DNA from 2 places in the Amycolatopsis sp. NPDC058278 genome. Region 1 is predicted to be linked to the other one. Evidence: riboswitches for the same ligand, from Rfam matches in the RefSeq annotation. Region 1 holds a riboswitch; the other holds the start of a gene.
The links. A riboswitch is a leader RNA that binds a small molecule or an ion and turns the genes downstream of it on or off. The one in region 1 is predicted to bind glycine.

Region 1 (10,250 bases):
AGGGCGTCCGCGACGACCTGCGCGTTGCCCGCGTTCGCGACGACCAGGTAGTGCTCGTCGGCCAGCCGGTAGACGACCAGGTCGTCCAGGACACCGCCCTCGGCGTTGCAGATCATCGTGTACCGCGCCCGGCCCGGCTTGACCCCGGTCAGGTTGCCGACCAGCGCGAAGTCCAGGACGTCCGCCGCCTGCTTGTCGGTGACGTGGATTTCGGCCATGTGCGAAAGGTCGAACAGCCCGGCCGCCTCGCGGACGGCCTTGTGCTCGGCCAGTTCGCTGGCGTAGCGGACCGGCATCGACCAGCCGGCGAAGTCGGTGAACAGCGCGCCGAGTCCCTTGTGGACTCCGTGCAGGGAGGTCTCTTTGGACACTGTCAGCCTTCGTAAGCGTTGAGGGGCGGGCAGGAGCACACGAGGTTGCGGTCGCCGCGGGCGCCGTCGATGCGGCGCACCGGGGGCCAGTACTTGTTCTTCCGCGAAACACCCGCCGGGTACACGGCGAGTTCGCGGTCGTAGGCCTTGTCCCACTCCCCGACCAGCGTCTCGGCGGTGTGCGGAGCGCCCCGCAGCGGCGACTCCTCGGCGGTCCAGCGACCGGCAGCCACCTCGTCGATCTCGGCGCGGATGGCGATCATCGCGGCGATGAACCGGTCGATCTCACCCAGGTCCTCGGACTCGGTCGGCTCGACCATCAGCGTGCCCGCGACCGGGAACGACATCGTCGGCGCGTGGAAGCCGTAGTCGATGAGCCGCTTGGCGACGTCGTCGACCGTCACGCCGGTCTCTTTGGTGAGCTGGCGCAGGTCGAGGATGCACTCGTGCGCCACCAGGCCGTCCTGGCCCGTGTAGAGCACCGGGTAGTGCGGCGCGAGGCGCGAGGCGACGTAGTTCGCGGCGAGCACGGCGACCTTCGTGGCCGCGGTCAGGCCGGGCGCGCCCATCATCCGGACGTAGGCCCAGGAGATCGGCAGGATCGACGCCGAGCCGTACGGCGCGCCGCTGATCGGGCCGACGCCGGTCTCCGGGCCCGCAGCATCGAGCAGCGGATGGTTGGGCAGGTACGGCGCGAGGTGCGCGCGCACCGCGACCGGGCCGACACCGGGGCCACCGCCGCCGTGCGGGATGCAGAAGGTCTTGTGCAGGTTCAGGTGCGAGACGTCGCCGCCGAACTCGCCCGGCTTGGCCAGGCCGAGCAGGGCGTTGAGGTTCGCGCCGTCCACGTACACCTGGCCGCCTCCGTCGTGGACGATCTTCGCCAGCTCGTCGATGTCGTGCTCGTACACGCCGTGCGTGGACGGGTAGGTGACCATGATCGCGGCGAGCGTGTCCTTGTGCGCGTCCACCTTGGAGCGCAGGTCGGCCAGGTCGACGTTGCCCTCGTCGGTGCACTTGACGACGACCACGCGCATCCCGGCGAGCACCGCGGACGCGGCGTTGGTGCCGTGCGCCGACGACGGGATCAGGCAGACGTCACGTGCCTCGTCGCCGTTCGCGCGGTGGTAAGCGCGGATCGCGAGGAGGCCGGCGAGCTCGCCCTGGCTGCCCGCGTTCGGCTGGAGCGACACCTTGTCGTAGCCGGTGACCTCGGCCAGCCAGTCCGCGAGCTGCCCCACGAGCGTGTGGTACCCCGAAGCGTCCTCGGCGGGCGCGAACGGGTGGATGCCGGCGAACTCTCGCCAGCTGATCGGCTCCATCTCGGTGGTGGCGTTGAGCTTCATCGTGCAGGAGCCGAGCGGGATCATGCCGCGGTCGAGCGCGTAGTCCTGGTCGGACAGCCGGCGCAGGTAGCGCAGCATCGCCGTCTCGGAGCGGTGGGTGCCGAAGACCTCGTGGCCCATGAAGCCGCTCTCGCGGGCCAGGCCGTTCGGCAGGGCGACGCCGTCTTCGACGTCCGCCTCGATGCCGAACGCACGCAGCACCTTCGCGGTGATCGCCGGGGTGCTGACCTCGTCGAAGGCGACGCGGACGTGGTCGGCGTCGACGTGACCGAGGTTGATCCCGGCCTCGCGGGCGGCCGCGTGGACCTCGGCGGCCCGGCCCGGCACGCGCGCGACGACGGTGTCGAAGAAGGACTCGTGCACGACCTCGACGCCGGTCTTGCGCAGGGCCCCGGCGAAGCCCGCGGCGAGGCCGTGGACGCGCTGGGCGATCTTCTTCAGGCCGTCCGGGCCGTGGTAGACCGCGTACATCGCGGCCAGCACGGCCGGCAGGACCTGCGCGGTGCAGATGTTCGACGTCGCCTTCTCGCGGCGGATGTGCTGCTCACGGGTCTGCAGCGCGAGTCGGTAAGCGGAGTTGCCGTCGGCGTCGACCGAGACGCCGACCAGGCGCCCGGGCAGCGACCGCTCGAGGCCGGAGCGGACCGACATGTACCCGGCGTGCGGGCCGCCGTAGCCGAGCGGGACGCCGAAGCGCTGGGTCGAGCCCGCGGCGACGTCGGCGCCGAACTCGCCGGGCGCGGTGATCAGGGTGAGCGCGAGGAGGTCGGCGGCGACGGTGAACAGCGCGCCCGCGGCCTTCGCCGACTCGGAAATCGCGTGGTGGAAGCCGCGGCCGCGCAGCACGCCGGACGCGCCGGGGTACTGGACGACGACGCCGAAGAACTCCTCCGGCAGGCCGGTCAGCAGGTCGCGGACCTCGACCTCGATGCCCAGGGCCTCGACCCGGGTCCGCACGACGGCGATGGTCTGCGGCAGGCACTCGGCGTCGAGCACGACCTTGTTCGACTTGGACTTCGACGCGCGGCGCATCAGCGTGACGGCTTCGGCGACGGCGGTCGACTCGTCCAGCAGGGACGCGTTCGCGGTGGCCAGGCCGGTCAGGTCGGCGACCATGGTCTGGAAGTTGAGCAGCGCTTCGAGGCGGCCCTGGGAGATCTCCGGCTGGTAGGGCGTGTACGCGGTGTACCAGGCCGGGTTCTCGAGGACGTTGCGGCGGATCACGCCGGGGGTGACCGTGTCGGAGTAGCCGAGGCCGATCATCTGCGTCATCGGCCGGTTGCGCGCGGCGAGGGCGCGCAGCTCCGCGGTGGCGTCCTCTTCGGACGCGGCGGGCGGCAGCCGCAGGTCGGCGGTGGCGCGGATGGCGCTCGGGACGGCGGCGCCGACCAGGGCGTCCAGGCTGCCGTAACCGCACTCGGCGAGCATCTTCGCGCGTTCGGCCTCGGACGGGCCGATGTGGCGGGCGTCGAACTGCGTGGAAGTGATCGGGAGCTCCTCGGGCCGGGCACCGGACAGAACGGTGCGCTGGGAACTCCCCCTCTGTCATGGCACCTGAGAGTTTCACCGTGTGCGACACGGCTTTCACCTTGGGTGAGGCGCGGGTGCGCCTGCTTTCCAGAGTGGCCTCGCACGAAGCGGTAGCGGATACCTGAGAGATTCCGGGGAGTTTGCTCCTTCGGTGCCCCACTGAGTTCGTGAGGGCTCTCCCGCCTCGGCTCGACGGCCCGATCTGCAGTTGTGGCGGCTACGGTACCCGGCGCTTCCGGGAGACGTCTACTTCACCCGGCCAACACCACAGTGATCTCGACCGCCGCCCCGGTGCACCACCTTCCCGGCAAGGGCCGGTGGGCGCCGCACCCTCCCCGAGGGCAGGACCAGGCGTTTCAACGGCCCGCCGAGCGGGACCGGGGGCAGGCCCGCGCCCAGCAGGACCTGCTCGACGATCTGCTCGGCGTGCCACGCCACCGAGTCGTTGAGCCGGTCCATGCAGGGGCGGTCGCCGTCGAAGACGTCGGCGTCGTCCAGGGTCACCTCGAAGTACGCGCAGCCCGGCGGGACCGCGATCGCCTCCTCGATCGCGCGGGCGCCCTCGAGAGGGTCCGCGAACCCTGCTTCGAGCAGCGGCTCGCGGTAAATACGCGCTGCCCGCTCGCGCATGCGGGGGCCGTAGCGGACCACGACCGGGAGCCGTCCGGTCAGGTCCGGCACGGCCAGGCCGTGCAGCAGCATGATCGGCGGTACCGACTGCACCAGCCGGGGTGCGGGTCCGGCCAGCTCGCGGGCGGTGATCCGGACCCGGTCTTCCATCGCGTCGGGGAGGCCGAAGTAGCGGAAGTCGACGTTGCCGAACCCGAGGCCGTCGGCCACCAGCGAGGCCAGCAGCTCGCCGTAGCCCCAGATCGGCGACAGCACGACCACCGGCGGCGCGGCGACGACCGGCGACGGCACGGGCGGGCGGGTCGCCTCCTGCTCGGGCACCTGGATGACCAGCCGGGGCGGCTCGTGCCAGTCGTGCACCTCGGCGACCCGCCAGTACAGCCCGAGCGGCCGCCAAAGCTCGCCGAGGACCTCGTGCTCGATGATGCGGCGCACCTCGGCGTCGTCGTGGGGGAAGTCCCGCGGCGGCACGATCCCGACGTAGTGGTGGTAGGTCACGCGGACCTCGTCGCCGCGGGTGGCCGAGCGGATCCGCATCTCCCAGTCGATCGGCGACGCCGCGATGGCGTTGGCCACCTGCGTGCCGGGCGAGGAGTACACCAGCGCGGTGGCTTGGCGGAGGAACTGCCCGGCCCGGTCGATGCCCTCCCGCAGCGCCTTCGCCGCCTGCGCGACGTGCACCGGGCTCGCGAGGCTGTCGGGCAGCACCCCGGCGACCCGCAGCAGCTCGGCCTCACCGAGCCCGGTGACCTCGGCGAGCTCGGCCCAGTGGTCGAAGACGGTCACCTTCGGCGCGTGCCGGTGTTCGAGCCAGCTGCGCAGCGTCGACGTCGGAACGCCGATGCGCCGCGCGGCCTCGTCCAGCGAAAGACCCCGCCCGCGGATGCCGGCCCGGACCGCTTCCGCCCACTCGTCGGCGCGCCAGTGCGTCACCTCACAAAGCTAACGAAACCGGCTAGCTTTGCGCAGGGACGAATCGCCCACCCGGCGTCGACGCTGGTCACCATGACCACCACCATCGTCGCCCTGACGCTCATCGTCGGCGTGCTGACCTTCGCCGCCGGGGCCTTCCTCGCCTCCCAGGTCGCCACTCGCGTCCTGCGCCGTCGCGAACGGCTCGTCTCCGAGGAGCGGAAGAAGCTCAACGCCGCCTGGAGCTACCTGCGGGAGGTCTACGGCGTCAAGAAACCGACGAAGCGTTAGATCGGGGTGACGTACGCGCCGGAGATGCCGCCGTCGACCAGGAACTGCGACGCCGTGATGAAGCTGGCGTCGTCGCTGGCCAGGAAGGCGACCGCGGCCGCGATCTCCTCCGGCTCGGCGAAGCGGCCCACCGGCACGTGGACCAGGCGCCGCGCCGCGCGTTCCGGGTCCTTGGCGAACAGCTCCTTGAGCAGCGGCGTGTTCACCGGTCCCGGGCACAGCGCGTTGACGCGGATGTTCTCCCGCGCGAACTGCACCCCAAGCTCGCGGCTCATCGCGAGCACGCCCCCCTTGGACGCGGTGTAGGAGATCTGCGAGGTCGCCGCGCCCATCACCGCCACGAACGACGCCGTGTTGATGATCGAGCCCTTGCCCTGGCGCTGCATGTGCGGCAGGACGGCCTTGCAGCAGTGGTACACCGACGTCAGGTTGACGCGCTGCACGCGGTCCCACGCCTCGATGCCGGTGGTGAGGATCGAGTCGTCCTCCGGCGGCGAGATGCCGGCGTTGTTGAAGGCGACGTCGACCGAGCCGAACTGCTCCACCGTGCTGTGGAACAGGTTCTCGACCTGCTCGGCGTCGGTGACGTCGGTCTGGATGAACGCGCCGCCGATCTCGTCGGCGGCCGCCTTGCCCTCGGCCGGCGTGAGGTCCGCGATGACGACCTTCGCGCCTTCGCTCGCCAGGCGCCGGGCCGAGGCGAGCCCGATGCCGCTCGCGCCGCCGGTGATGACCGCGACGCGGCCTTCGAAACGCTGGACCATTACTCCTCCGTGCTCAGAAAGACGTTCTTGGTTTCGGTGAACGCCGCGGCGGCGTCCGGGCCGAGCTCGCGGCCGAGACCGGACTGCTTGAAGCCGCCGAACGGTGTCCAGTAGCGCACCGACGAGTGCGAGTTCACCGAGAGGTTGCCGGCTTCGACACCGCGCGCGACCCGGAACGCGCGGCCGGCGTCGCGGGTCCAGATCGACCCGGACAGGCCGTACTCGGTCGCGTTGGCCATCCGGATCGCGTCGGCCTCCTCCTCGAACGGCACGACGGCGACGACCGGGCCGAAGACCTCCTCGGCCGCGACCGGGTGGTGCAGGTCCGGCGGGGTGAGGACGGTCGGCGGGAACCAGAAGCCGCGGCCCGCGGGCGCGGTGCCGCGGATCGCCACGGGCGCGTCGTCGGGCACGTAGGAAGCGACCTTCTCCCGGTGCGCGGCCGAGATCAGCGGGCCCATCTCGGTCTTCTCGTCGGCCGGGTCGCCGACGACGACGCCGTGCACCGCGGGCTCCAGCAGTTCCATGAACCGGTCGTACGCGCTCGCCTGCACCAGGATCAGCGACCGCGCGCAGCAGTCCTGGCCCGCGTTGTCGAAGACGCCGTAGGGCGCGGTCGCCGCGGCCTTCTCCAGGTCGGAGTCGGCGAAGACGATGTTGGCGTTCTTGCCGCCCAGCTCCAGCGTCACCCGCTTCACCTGCGCCGCGCAGCCCGCCATGACCTGCTTGCCGACCTCGGTCGAGCCCGTGAAGACGACCTTGCGCACGCCCGTGTGCTCGACGAACCGCTGCCCGACCACGGATCCCTTGCCGGGCAGCACCTGGAAGACGTCCTCCGGGACACCGGCCTCGCGAGCCAGCTCGGCCAGCCGGAGGGCGGTCAGCGGCGTCAGCTCGGCGGGCTTGAGGACGACGGTGTTGCCGGCGGCGAGCGCGGGCGCGAACCCCCAGCCGGCGATCGGCATCGGGAAGTTCCACGGCACGATCACCCCGACCACGCCCAGTGGCTCCTGGAAGGTGACGTTGATGCCGCCCGGAACCGGGATCTGCTTGCCGATCAGGCGTTCCGGCGCCGCGGAGTAGTAGTTGAGGACGTCGCGGACGTTGCCCGCCTCCCAGCGGGCGTTGCCGATGGTGTGCCCGGAGTTCTCGACCTCCAGCCGCGCGAGGTGCTCGATGTCGGCCTCGACGGCGTCGGCGAAGCGGCGCAGCAGCCGCGCGCGGTCGCCGGGGGTGACGTCGCGCCACGCCGGGAACGCCGCGTGCGCGCGGGCGATCGCCGCGTCGGTCTCTTCGGCGCTGGTCAGCGCGACCGTCCGCACCACCTCTTCGGTGGCGGGGTTCCGGACGTCGAACGTGGTCATCACTTCTCCTTGCTCGCGTCGACGAGAGCCTGGAACAGCCGGACGTCGTCGCTGTCCTGCTCGGGGTGCCACTGGACGCCCAGCGTGAATTCGCCCGGCACCTCCGCGGCTTCGATCGTGCCGTCGGCCGCCCACCCGACGGCCTCCAGGCCGGCGCCGAGCCGGTCGATCGCCTGGTGGTGGTAGCACAGGGTCTTGGTCTCGGGCCCGAGGATCGCCGCCGCCCGGCTGCCTTCGGCCAGCGTGACCGTGCCCCGGCCGAAGGTCGCGGGCGCCGGTTGGTGTTCGGTTGTGTGCACGCTTTCGGGCAGGTGCTGGGCCAGGGTGCCGCCGAGGGCGACGCTCATCACCTGCAGGCCGCGGCACACGCCGAGCACCGGCTTGCCCGCCTTGCGCGCGGCTTCGAACAGGCCGAACTCGAAGGCGTCCCGCTCCGGCCGGACGTAGGTGGCCGGGTGCGGCTCCCGGCCGTAGCGCTCCGGCTCGACGTCGGCGCCACCGGTGAGCACCAGGCCGTCCACAGTGGACATCAGCCGGCCGTACCCGTCGGACACCGGCGGGAGCAGCACCGGGAGGCCGCCCGCCGCGACGACGCAGTCGACGTAGACCCGGTGCAGCAGCACGGCCTCGGTGTCCCAGACCAGGAACTTCGCGGGTTCGAGGTAGCTGGTGAGGCCGATGACGGGCCGGTGGTCAGAGGCGCTCGAAGCCACGGATCAGCTCCCAGTCGGTGACGGCGGCGTTGTAGGCGTCCACCTCGATCTTCGCCGCGTTCAGGTAGTGCTCGACGACGTCTTCGCCGAACGCCTCGCGCGCCAGCTCGCTCTCCGCGAGCGCGGCGGCGGCTTCGGGGAGCGTGGTCGGGACGGTGCCCAGGCCGGAGTCGTAGGCGTTGCCGGTGAACGGCTCTTCGAGCTCCAGCTCGTTCTCGATGCCGTGGAGCCCGGCGGCGATGAGCGCGGCCACGGCGAGGTACGGGTTGACGTCCCCGCCCGGCACCCGGTTCTCCACGCGCAGCGACTCGCCGTGCCCGACGACGCGCAGCGCGCAGGTGCGGTTGTCGGTGCCCCAGGCGATCGCGGTCGGCGCGAAGCTGCCGGGCACGAACCGCTTGTAAGAGTTGACGTTCGGCGCGAAGAAGTAGGTCAGCTCGTGCAGCCCGGCGAGCTGGCCGGCGAGGAAGTGCTCCATCAGCTTCGAGAAGCCGTGCTCGCTGTCCCCGGCCAGCACCGCGCGGCCCTCGGTGGAGCGCAGGCTGATGTGGATGTGGCAGGAGTTGCCCTCGCGCTCGTTGTACTTCGCCATGAAGGTGAGGCTCTTGCCCTCCTGCGCGGCGATCTCCTTGGCGCCGTTCTTGTAGACGCTGTGGTTGTCGCACGTGCTGAGGGCATCGGTGTAGCGGAAGGCGATCTCCTGCTGGCCGGGGTTGCACTCGCCCTTGGCCGACTCGGGGTAGAGCCCGGCACCCGCCATGTCGTTGCGGATGCGGCGCAGCAGCGGCTCCAGCCGCGCGGTGCCGAGCATCGAGTAGTCGACGTTGTACTGGTTGGCGGGCTTGAGGCCGTGGTAGCGCTTGTCCCAGGCGGCCTCGTAGGTGTCGTCGAAGACGATGAACTCGAGCTCGGTGCCGACGAAGGCGGCGAGCCCGCGTTCGGCGAGGCGGTCGAGCTGGCCGCGCAGGATCTGGCGCGGCGACACCGAAACCGGGCCGCCCTGCACGCGTTCGACGTCGGCCAGGACCAGCGCGGTGCCCTCGTGCCAGGGGATCTCCCGCAGCGTCTCGAGGTCGGGGCGCAGCACGAAGTCGCCGTACCCGCTGTCCCAGGAGGAGAGCGCGTACCCGCCGACGGTGTTCATGTCGACGTCGACGGCGAGCAGGTAGTTGCAGGCCTCGGTGGCGTGGCCGACGACCTCGTCCAGGAAGTACTCGGCCGAGCAGCGCTTGCCCTGCAGCCTGCCCTGCATGTCGGTGAGCGCGACGAGCACCGTGTCGATCGTGCCCGCGTCCACGCGCGCCCGGAGTTCGTCGAGCGTGAGCATGCCTCGCCTGCGTGCCATCGTCGCCCCAAAGGTTTGGTATGAATCCTTTGCCGGTCCTTCCTACCCGGTGAGGTAGGCTGGGTCAACCCGAGAAAAGGTATTTTTCTGAGCCATTGCACTCGTGGCTGGATTGTCCGGGTTGCCCGGCTGAGAAGAGCCTGTGAATTCGCCCGTCCGGGAGGAAACCGGGGTCCCCGCACGTTGTACGGGGCAAGAGAGGTGAGATCGATGACCACAGCATTCACGCAGCAGAGCACGATCGGACAGCAGCAGGCCCGGCCCCAGCTGCCGACCCTGCCCACCGGCTGGCCGATCGGTTCGTACGAGTCCTACGAGCAGGCCCAGCGCGCGGTCGACCACCTCGCGGGCACCGACTTCCCCGTCACCGACGTCACGATCGTGGGCGTGGAGCCACTGCTCGTCGAGCGGGTCGCCGGCAAGATGTCGTGGAGCAAGGTCCTGGGCAGCGCGGCGACGTCCGGCGCGATGTTCGGTCTGTTCCTCGGCCTGATGCTCAGCCTGCTCAACCCGGGTGCCGGCCTGGTCCCGATCGTGATCGGCCTGGTCGCCGGGCTCGGGTTCAACCTGCTCTTCGGCGCGCTGGGCTACGCGGTGAACCGGAACAAGCGCGGGTTCATCTCGCAGAGCCAGCTGGTCGCCCGCCGCTACGACGTCCTGTCCCAGCCGCGCAACGCCGAGAAGGGCCGCGCGCTGCTGGCCGACCTCGCGGCGCGCAGCGCGTTCGGCCGCTGACGCCCGTCGACCGGAAGGCCGTCTCCCCCGGGAGGCGGCCTTCGCCGTGCCTGGGGACAACCCCGTCGCCGTGCCTGGGGACAACCCCGCCGGCCACCCCGGAAACTGTCGGTGCCCGCCGGTAGCGTGGAAAACGGGGGCTGCTCAGGTGCCCGACGACACCGCCGGCACGTCCGGCAACCCCGCCGTCCCGGGCGCTTCCGCCGGACGGCCCGCACGCAGCAGCTCCCCCCACCGCGCCCGGTCGTA
Region 2 (10,250 bases), on a different contig from region 1:
AGCGTCGACGGCATGCGGATCGGAGAACTTGCGCAGCGCACGGGTGTCACCACCCGTGCGCTGCGGTTTTACGAGGACCAAGGCCTGCTGCAGGCCCGGCGCACGGCGAACGGCTACCGCGAGTACGACGAGGACGACCTCCAGCTCGTCAAGGAGATCCAGACCCTCCGGACGGTCGGCCTGACCCTCGACGAAACCCGCCCGTTCGTCGAGTGCCTGCGCAGCGGCCACGAGACCGGCGACTCCTGTGCGAGTTCGATCGAGGTCTACCGCCGCAAGCTCGAAGAAGCCGACGCGCTCCTCGCACGGCTCGGCGGCATCCGCGGCGAGCTGGCCGCGAAACTCGCCACCGCCCTGGCCCGGCAGGCCCCCGATCCGTGTGTCGTGCCCGAATCCCCGCGCCCGTGAAGGAGCCCTGCCATGTCCGAAGTTGCCGACATCACCGACGCCACTTTCGCCGAAGTCCTCGGCAGTGACGTCCCGGTGCTCGTCGAGTTCTGGGCCACCTGGTGCGGCCCGTGCCGGATGGTCGGCCCGGTGCTGGCGCAGCTGGCCACCGAGCGCGCCGGCGAGCTCGCCGTCCGCAAGATCAACGCCGACGAGAACCCGGAGACCACCCGCTCCTACCAGGTCATGTCGCTGCCGACGATGATCCTCTTCCGCGGCGGTGAGCCGGTCGAGACGATCGTCGGCGCGTTCCCGAAGGCCCGCATCGAAGACCGGCTCGACCGGGTCCTCAAGGCGCCGTCGCTTTGACGAACGTGTCCGCCACTTCGCGCCCGTACGTTTCGAGGTCCAGCGAAGGGTCGGCCGCGTAGGCGGCGGCGACGCCGTCGATGGCCTGCGCGATCGACATCGCCATCACCTCGGGCGTGAAGGCGCCGAACAGGCCCTCGGCCTGGCCCTGCTTGAGCTGCCGGGCCAGGCCGTGCACGCGCAGGTCGTCGACCAGCACCTTCGTCATCACCCAGCCGTCGGCGTCGTCGGCGTTGGCGGCCAGCTCCGTCAGCGCCCGGACGCACTCCGGGTAGGCCCGCAGGAACGCGATCGACGTCTCGATGTGCGCCCGCAGGTAGCCGGGCCGGTCGGCCGGGTCGAGGCCGCCGCCGGTGCGTTCGGTGAGGAACGCGCTCTTGGTCTGGATGACCGTGCTGAGCACGGCCTGCATCAGGCCGGCCTTGTTCGTGAAGTGGTACGAGATCAGCCGGGTGCTGCTGAGCCCGGCGCGCTCCTTGATCTTGGCGAAGGTGGTCCGGCGGTAGCCGAGGTCGGCCAGGACGCCGATGGTCGCGCCGATGATCTGCGCCCGGCGCGCGGCCTCGGTGACGCTGAGGCCCAGTTCGGCCATGAGGTCGGGGTTTACTTGCATGAGTAAAAGTTACCTGACTGAGTAAAAAGTGTCCACCGGGTTTGACGAGCCACTGTCGGGGGTACGGCGAACGGCTCAAAGGCTCAGCCGACCGTTGAGGCTTGCCGCGCGTCGCGTTGACCGGCACTGTCCGGGCGCTTACCGTCGAAGAAGGTAAATCGCCACGGTGTGATTCACGGTCTGGGGCCGGACCGTGGCGATTGATCTCCGGCGGGTCCCACTCCTGGGACTCCTCCGGCTGTCATTCGCCGGCCGCCAGGTCGGGCGAGGGGAGGCTTGCGTGGTCGAGGCTGGTTCCGAGAAGCAGCCTGTCGAGGTCGCGACTGGTGAGCAGGGGGAGCTGTTCCCCGACGATTCGCTGCCCGACGAGCTGGTGGGCTACCGGGGTCCGGCGGCGTGCCAGATCGCCGGGATCACCTACCGCCAGCTCGACTACTGGGCCCGGACCAAACTGGTCGCGCCCAGCATCCGCACCGCGCACGGCTCCGGCTCGCAGCGGCTGTACTCCTTCAAGGACATCCTGGTCCTCAAGGTCGTCAAGCGGCTCCTGGACACCGGCGTCTCACTCCAGAACATCCGCGTCGCGGTCGACCACCTGCGCCTCCGCGGCGTCCGCGACCTGGCCCGGGTGACACTGTTCTCCGACGGCACCACGGTGTACGAGTGCACCTCGCCGGAGGAGATCGTCGACCTGCTCCAAGGCGGCCAGGGCGTCTTCGGCATCGCCGTCAGCGGCGCGATGCAGGAGATCAGCGGCACCATCCACGAGTTCCAAGCCGAACGCGCCGACGGCGGCATCGTCGAGACGCACGAACCGGACGAACTCACCCAGCGCCGCAACGCCCGCAAGACCGGTTGATCACCGCTGCGGCAGGCAGAGTAAGGTTCACCGTGCGGTCGACGAATCCGCGCGGGAGAGTCCGAGTCACACCTTGAGCTCGGCGCCGAAGGAGCAAGTCCTCCCCGGAACCTCTCAGGCACCCTGGACCGCGCGGACGAGACGCCTCTGGAAAGCGGGTCGTCAGGACACAGCCTGATGGCCCCGCCGACGGTGCAAGCCCGGTTCAACCACGCGGGCGAAACTCTCAGGCGCCTCCTCCGGGAGGTACGGACAGAGTGGGGAGGACCAGGACATCGCCGTCCCGGTCCACCCCCGCTGTCCCCAGGAGGTCTCGTGGATCCGTCACTCGCCTCCCTGGAACAGGGCCTTCCCTTCGCCGACCGGCACATCGGGCCCGGCCCGGACGAACTCCGCCACATCCTCGACGTCATCGGCGTCACCTCCCTCGACGAACTCGCCGAACGAGCCGTGCCGTCGTCGCTGCGGGAGTCCGCCGAGCCACTCGAACTGCCGCCCGCCGCGAGTGAAGCGCAGGCGCTCGCCGAACTTCGTGAGCTGGCCGGCCGCAACCGGCTGACCGCTTCGATGATCGGGCTCGGCTACCACGACACCGTCACCCCGCCCGTCATCCGGCGCAACGTGCTCGAGAACCCGGCCTGGTACACCGCCTACACGCCCTACCAGCCCGAGATCTCCCAGGGACGGCTCGAAGCGCTGCTCAACTTCCAGACCGTGATCGCGGACCTGACCGGGCTCCCCGTCGCCAACGCGTCCCTGCTCGACGAGGCCACCGCGGCCGCCGAGGCGATGACGCTGGTGCGCCGGGCCGGGCGAGCGATGTCCCGCCGGTTCGTCGTCGACGAAGACACCCTGCCGCAGACCCTCGCCGTGCTGCGGACCCGGGCCGAGCCCCTCGGCATCGAACTGGTCGTCGAAGACCTTTCCCAAGGGCTGACCGGACTGGGGCTCGGCGGCGACTTCTTCGGCGTGCTGCTGTCCTGTCCCGGCGCGTCCGGTGCGGTCCGGGAGCTCGACCGCACCATCGGCGAGGCCAAGAAGCACGGCGCGGCGGTCATCGTCGCCGCCGACCCCCTCGCCCTCACCCTGCTCCGGCCGCCCGGCGAGCTCGGCGCCGACGTCGCCGTCGGTTCGACGCAGCGGTTCGGCGTCCCGCTCGGCTTCGGCGGCCCGCACGCCGCCTACCTGGCGGTGCGCCGAGGCCTGGAGCGGCAGCTGCCCGGCCGGCTGGTCGGCGTCTCGAAGGACGCCGACGGCACGCCCGCCTACCGGCTCGCCCTGCAGACCCGCGAGCAGCACATCCGCCGCGAGAAGGCGACGTCGAACATCTGCACCGCGCAGGTCCTGCCGGCGGTGATGGCCTCGATGTACGCGGTGTACCACGGGCCCGAGGGGCTGTGTTCGATCGCGCTGCGGGCGCACCGGATGGCCACCGTGCTGGCCGCCGGCCTCGCCGAGGGCGGTGTCGACGTCGTGCACGGCGAGTTCTTCGACACGGTCGTCGCCGCGGTGCCCGGCCGGGCGGACACCATCGTTGCAGCCGCTCGAGACCTCGGCATCTCGCTGCGCCGGATCGACGCGGACCACGTCGGCATCGCCTGCGACGAAACCACCACCCGCGAGCGGCTTTCCGGCGTGTGGAAGGCGTTCGGCGTCTCCGTGTCCGATGTGGACGGACTCGACGCGGACACCGCGGACGCGCTTCCGGCGCCGCTGCGGCGCACGAGCGACTACCTCACGCACCCGGTTTTCCACGCACACCGCTCGGAAACCGCGATGCTGCGCTACCTGCGGCGGCTGGCGGACTCCGACGTCGCCCTCGACCGCAGCATGATCCCGCTGGGCTCATGCACCATGAAGCTCAACGCCACCGCGGAGATGGAGCCGGTCACCTGGCCGGAGTTCGCCGGCCTGCACCCGTTCGCGCCGGCCGAAGACGCCGCCGGGCTGCTGGCCGTGGCCGCCGACCTGAGCGCCTGGCTCGCCCGGATCACCGGCTACGACGCGGTTTCCCTGCAACCCAACGCCGGCAGCCAGGGCGAGTTCGCCGGCCTGCTTGCCATCCGGGCCTACCACCGCTCCCGCGGCGAGCACGCGCGAGACGTCTGCCTGATCCCGGCCAGCGCGCACGGCACGAACGCGGCCAGTGCGGTGATGGCGGGCATGCGCGTGGCCGTCGTCCGCTGCGACGAGCGCGGCAACATCGACCTGGCCCACCTGAAGTCCACAGTGGACGAACACCGGGCCGACCTCGCCGCGATCATGCTCACGTACCCCTCGACGCACGGCGTCTACGAAGACACCGTCGGCGAGGTGTGCGCGGCGGTGCACGACGCGGGCGGGCAGGTGTACGTCGACGGCGCCAACCTGAACGCGCTGATCGGCGTCGCCCAGTACGGCCGCTTCGGCGCCGACGTCTCGCACCTCAACCTGCACAAGACGTTCTGCATCCCGCACGGCGGCGGCGGGCCGGGTGTCGGCCCGATCGGGGTCCGCGCGCACCTGGCGCCGTTCCTGCCGAACCACCCGCTGCAGCCGGCGGCGGGCCCGGCCACCGGCGTCGGCCCGGTCAGCGCGGCGCCGTGGGGCAGCGCGTCGATCCTGCCGATTTCCTGGGCGTACGTCCGGATGATGGGCGCTCCCGGCCTGCGCCGCGCGACGCTGGTGGCGGTGGCGAACGCCAACTACGTCGCCCGTCGCCTCGGCGAGCACTACCCGGTGCTCTACGCCGGCCGCGAAGGGCTCGTCGCGCACGAATGCATCCTCGACCTCCGGCCGCTGACGAAGGCCACCGGCGTCACGGTCGACGACGTCGCGAAACGGCTGGCGGACTACGGGCTGCACGCGCCGACGATGTCCTTCCCGGTCGCGGGCACCCTGATGGTGGAGCCGACGGAGAGCGAAGACCTGGCCGAACTCGACCGCTTCTGCGCGGCGATGATCGCGATCCGCGCCGAAATCGACCGCGTCGCGGCGGGGGAGTGGCCCCTCGAAGACTCGCCGCTGCGGCAGGCACCGCACACGGCCCGCTGCGTCGCGGGCGACTGGAACCGGCCGTACAGCCGCGAAACGGCGGTGTTCCCGGCCGGTCCGGGCGAGCCCAAGATCTGGCCGCCGGTCCGCCGCATCGACGGCGCGGTGGGCGACCGGAACCTGGTCTGCTCCTGCCCGCCACCGGAGGCCTTCACGGATTCCCCGCTCCGCGGGTGAGGCGGACCCTCAGCTCGGCGCGGCTGATCGGGTCGAGCTCGCGGTAGATCTGCTGAAGGTGCTTCTGCACCGTCCGCGGACTGATCCCCAGGTGCCGGGCGACTTCCCGCGCGGTCAGCACGGCGAGGGCCACCCCGGCCGGACCGGCGGCTGCTCCTCGCGGGCGAACGCCTGCGCCACGTGCGGTGCGAGCAGGCCGACCAGCTCGCGGTCCCGCGCGGGAAAGCCGGGCCGGGAGCGGTTGAGCGTGGGCCCGGCGGCCGTGCGCAGTTCTGCGTACGCGCACTGCGGGCGCACAGGAACGCCGGGTAGGTTGACGCCCATGGTGAGTGGGACCGGTCCTGATCGGACGTCCGTGGTCGTGACCGGCGGCAGCGGCTTCATCGGCCGGGCTGTCGTGCGCGCCCTGCGCGACCGGGGCGTTCCGGTCACCGTCGTGGACCGGGTGCCGTTCCCCGAAGACCGCGACGGCGTGCACGTGGTGACCGGCGACCTCCGCGAAGCCGCCGTCCGCGAGCAGGCCGTGACCGGCGGGACCGCGGGCATCGTGCACCTCGCCGCGCTGACGTCGGTGCTGAAGTCGGTCGAGCTGCCCGAGGACACCTTCGCCGACAACGTCCTGGTCACCCAGGAACTCCTCGAACTCGCGCGCCGCCGCGAGGTGCCGAAGTTCCTGCTCGCCTCGACCAACGCGGTGATCGGCGACGTGGGCACCGCGACCATCACCCCGGACCTGCCGCTGCGCCCGCTGACGCCGTACGGCGCCACCAAGGCGGCGTGCGAAATGCTGCTCTCGGGCTACGCCGGGGCGTACGGCATGACGACGTGTGCGTTGCGGTTCACCAACGTCTACGGCCCGGGGATGTCCCACAAGGACAGTTTCGTGCCGCGGATGATGCGGGCCGCGCTGACCGGCACCGGCGTCCGGGTCTACGGCGACGGCCGCCAGCGCCGCGACCTCGTGCACGTCGACGACGTCGTCCGCGCGGTCCTGCTGGCCCTCGACAGCGGCTACTCGGGCCGCGCGATCGTCGGCGCCGGGCGCTCGGTGTCCGTGCTGGAGATGGTCGAAGCCGTGCGTGAGGTGACCGGCGCCGCACTGCCGGTCGACCACGTCGCGGCACCGGCCGGGGAAATGCCCGCGGTCGTCGTCGACGTCTCGGCGAGCGCGGAGACCATCGGCTACCGGCCCGAGGTCTCCCTCACCGACGGCCTGGCCACGGCGTGGAAGTACTTCTCCGGCCTCAAGACGCCGTGAGCGGGTTTCTCCGCCGCCACTGGCTGCTCCTGCTGCTCCTCGTCCCGGCGATCACGCTCCGGGTGCTGACCTGGCTGGCCTACCGGCCCGCGCTGCTGTTCATCGATTCGTTCCGCTACATCGACAACCTGCACGCGCTGCGTGCCGACCAGCTCGACCCGATCGGCTACGACCTGGTGCTGCGGCCGCTCCTGGCCGTCGGCGGGCTCGCCTGGGTCGCGGCGGTGCAGCACGCCGGCGGGGTGCTCATCGCGATCGGCGTGTACGCACTGGTCCTGCGCCTCGGCGGCCGGCCGTGGGTCGCCGCGCTCGCCGCGGCCCCGGTGCTGCTCGACGCCTACCAGCTGCAGATCGAGCAGAACATCATGTCCGAGGTGACGTTCGAGGCCGTCCTCCTCGGCCTGCTCTGGCTGCTGCTCGGCCGGGGCACGCCGGGCTGGAAGCGCGCCGGCGCGGCGGGCCTGCTGCTCGGTTTCGGCGTGCTGACGCGGCTGATCGGGATCTCCCTGGTCGTTCCGCTGCTGGTCTTCCTCGTCGCCGCCGGGGGAGCGTGGCGGCAGTGGGCGGGCTGGCGCCGGGCCGGCGTGGGTCTTTTGGGCCTGCTCGCCGTGCTCGTGCCGTACTCGGCGCGGGTGCACGCGGAAACCGGGAAGTGGGGACTGAGCGGACCGTCGGGGAACATGCTCTACGGCCGGACCGCCGCCGTCGCCGACTGCGCGAACCTCCACCTCGACCCGGTGCTGCGGGTGTTCTGCCCGGCCGAGCCCCGCGAAAAGCGGCTCGTCGACAACTACACCCACGCCGACCTCGACCCGAACTGGCCGGGCCCGCTGCCCCCCGGCGCGGACAAGGCGGCCCTGGCCCACGAGTTCGCCGTCGACGTCCTGAAGGAGCAGTCCGGCGACGTCGCCGAAGCGATCCTGGACGACTTCGCGAAGAGCTTCGCCTGGACGCGGGAGCAGGGCCCGACCGACGTCCCCCTGGACCGGTGGCAGTTCCAGCTGAGCTACCCGCAGTGGGCCGACCAGTCCCTGATCGACCTGGTCACGCTGCAGAACGACGGTGTCGTCGCGAGCGTCGAGGCGCCACTGGCCAAGATCCTCCGCGACTACCAGCTCGACGGCGGGTACATCTCGGGCGGAGCGCTCGGCATCGGTGCGCTGCTGGGCCTGCTGACGGTGGTCCGGCGCAGGAAGCCCCTGGACCGGGCCCGGGCGGGGGCGCTGCTCGCGGCGTCGAGCGGGCTCCTCCTGCTGTTCGCCTCGGCGGTGTTCCAGTTCTCCTGGCGCTACCAGATCCCGGCGCTCGTGCTGCTGCCCGTCGCCGGGGCGCTCGGCTTCACCACGCTGACCTCGGCGAGCCGGAAACGGCTCGCCGCCTTCCCCGACGACGTTGATTCCGGTGCCCTCGACGACTTCCGCGGCCGGCACCCCGAGCCGGCCCTGGCGCCGCTGACCGTCGTCATCGCCGCCTACAACGAAGCCGGCGGCATCGGCGAAGTCCTGGAGAAGATGCCGGACGAGTGCCTCGGCATGCGGGTGGACGTCCTCGTCGTCGTCGACGGCGGGACCGACGACACGGCCGCGATCGCGGAGGCGCACGGCGCGTACGTGTGCGTCGCGCCCCGCAACCGCGGCCAGGGCGCCGCGCTGCGGCTGGGCTACCACCTCGCGGCGGACGCCGGTGCCGAGTACATCGTGACGACCGATGCCGACGGCCAGTACGACAACAGCGAACTCGAAACACTGGTGCGTCCGGTCGTCGACGGCACCGCGGACTTCGTCACCGGGTCCCGGCGGCTCGGGCACGAGGAAGCCGACAGCCGCGTCCGGTGGCTCGGCGTGCGGGTGTTCGCGGTGCTGGCGTCGGTGCTGACCGGGCGGCGGATCACCGACACGTCGTTCGGCTTCCGCGCGATGCGGGCGGAGCTGGCCTGCTCGGTCCCGCTGCGCGAGCCGCAGTACCAGTCGTCGGAGCTGCTGCTCGGCGTCACCGCCCGCGGCGCCCGCGTCGTCGAGCTGCCGATGAGCATGCGGCTGCGCAAGGCAGGCAAGAGCAAGAAGGGCGGCAGCCTGGTCTACGGCGCCAACTACGCCCGGGTCATGACCGGGACGTGGTGGCGGGGGTACGTGCTGCGCCGCGGCCGAACACGAACCGGTCGAGCAGCGTGAACTTGACGGCGAACACCAGCGCGTAGCTGGCGACGTACGCCCCGTCGACGAGCACGACCCACCAGAAGTGCGGCAGGCCCAGCGGGGTCAGCAGCGAGCCGGCGAGGGTGGTCAGGCCGATCGACGCCAGCCCGCCGAGCCCGATCACCGCGAGGTAGGGCAGCAGCTCGCGCCGCACGCGCGGCCGCCCGGTGCGGCCCCACACCCAGCGCCGCGTGACCAGGAAGTTCAGCACCGCCCCGGCCGCCCAGGCCAGCGTGCTCGCCAGCGCCGGGACCCCGCCGGCGGCGAGGACGGCCAGCAGGACGACCTGGCTGAGGACCGTGGCCGCGACGGACGTCGTGGCGGCGCGCGCCAGCCGGGCCCAGCCGCGGGTCTTCTCCGCTGTGCGGGGCCGCACGCCGTTGGTTACGGTCGTCATGCCCCCATCCTCCCCGCGGGCCGGCCGCGCCGCCGTCCGACCCCCCTACGCATAGGAGATTCACAGCTCATTGCCAGGTCTTCATCAGCACGTGATCTATAGCGTTCGTGTGGCGTAAACGAGCAGGAAGGGCGGCACAATGCGTGTGCTGGTTCTCGGCGGTGACGGATATCTGGGCTGGCCGACCGCGTTGCACTTATCGGACAAAGGTCACGAGGTGGCCGTTCTCGACAATTTCGCGCGGCGCGGCTACGACGCCGAACTCGGTGTCGAAAGCCTGGTTCCGATCGAATCCCTCGCCGACCGCATCGCCACCTGGCGCGAGGTCTCGGGCCGGGCGATCACCAGCTACGAAGGTGACCTCCTCGACGCCGAGTTCCTGTTCGGAGCGGTGCGTGACTTCGCGCCGGACGCCGTCGTCCACTACGCCGAGCAACGGTCGGCACCGTATTCCATGATCGACCGTGAACACGCGGTCTACACCCAGCACAACAATGTCGTCGGGACGTTGAACCTCCTCTATGCGATCGCCGAGATCGACCCGGCGATCCACCTGGTCAAACTGGGCACGATGGGCGAATACGGCACGCCGAACATCGACATCGAAGAAGGCTGGCTGGAGCTCGAGCACAACGGCCGCTCCGACCGCGTGCTGTTCCCGAAACGGCCGGGTTCCTTCTACCACCTGACCAAGGTCCACGATTCCCACAACATCGAATTCACCTGCCGCGCGTGGGGCCTGCGCGCCACGGACCTCAACCAGGGCATCGTGTACGGCCAGCAGACACCGCAGACGGCACTGGACCCGCGCCTGGCGACCCGCTTCGACTACGACGCGGTGTTCGGCACGGTGCTCAACCGGTTCGTCATCCAGGCCGTGCTCGGCCAGCCGCTGACGGTGTACGGCAAGGGCGCCCAGACCCGCGGCCTGATCGACATCCGCGACACCGTGGAGTGCATCC

Region 2: it holds a riboswitch for glycine, as region 1 does, so the genes downstream of both, gcvP (aminomethyl-transferring glycine dehydrogenase) here and gcvP (aminomethyl-transferring glycine dehydrogenase) in region 1, are expected to answer to the same signal.

Annotation. Positions count from the first base shown of each region.
Region 1 covers NZ_JBHVXZ010000025.1:88,260-98,509, reverse strand. Annotated here, with positions in the region: gene gcvT (glycine cleavage system aminomethyltransferase GcvT) at 1-371, opposite strand, end outside; gene gcvP (aminomethyl-transferring glycine dehydrogenase) at 374-3,205, opposite strand; glycine riboswitch at 3,250-3,348, opposite strand; gene ACFVYA_RS15850 (helix-turn-helix domain-containing protein) at 3,494-4,810, opposite strand; gene ACFVYA_RS15845 (hypothetical protein) at 4,883-5,080, shown strand; gene ACFVYA_RS15840 (3-oxoacyl-ACP reductase) at 5,077-5,844, opposite strand; gene ACFVYA_RS15835 (aldehyde dehydrogenase family protein) at 5,844-7,208, opposite strand; gene ACFVYA_RS15830 (gamma-glutamyl-gamma-aminobutyrate hydrolase family protein) at 7,208-7,921, opposite strand; gene ACFVYA_RS15825 (glutamine synthetase family protein) at 7,902-9,266, opposite strand; gene ACFVYA_RS15820 (general stress protein) at 9,477-10,001, shown strand; gene ACFVYA_RS15815 (alpha/beta fold hydrolase) at 10,146-10,250, opposite strand, start outside.
Region 2 covers NZ_JBHVXZ010000128.1:3,943-14,192, reverse strand. Annotated here, with positions in the region: gene ACFVYA_RS41010 (MerR family transcriptional regulator) at 13-408, shown strand; gene trxA (thioredoxin) at 421-756, shown strand; gene ACFVYA_RS41000 (TetR/AcrR family transcriptional regulator) at 737-1,369, opposite strand; gene ACFVYA_RS40995 (MerR family transcriptional regulator) at 1,650-2,228, shown strand; glycine riboswitch at 2,271-2,369, shown strand; gene gcvP (aminomethyl-transferring glycine dehydrogenase) at 2,544-5,438, shown strand; gene ACFVYA_RS40985 (hypothetical protein) at 5,553-5,762, opposite strand; gene ACFVYA_RS40980 (NAD-dependent epimerase/dehydratase family protein) at 5,761-6,696, shown strand; gene ACFVYA_RS40975 (glycosyltransferase family 2 protein) at 6,693-8,867, shown strand; gene ACFVYA_RS40970 (GtrA family protein) at 8,797-9,288, opposite strand; gene ACFVYA_RS40965 (NAD-dependent epimerase/dehydratase family protein) at 9,428-10,250, shown strand, end outside.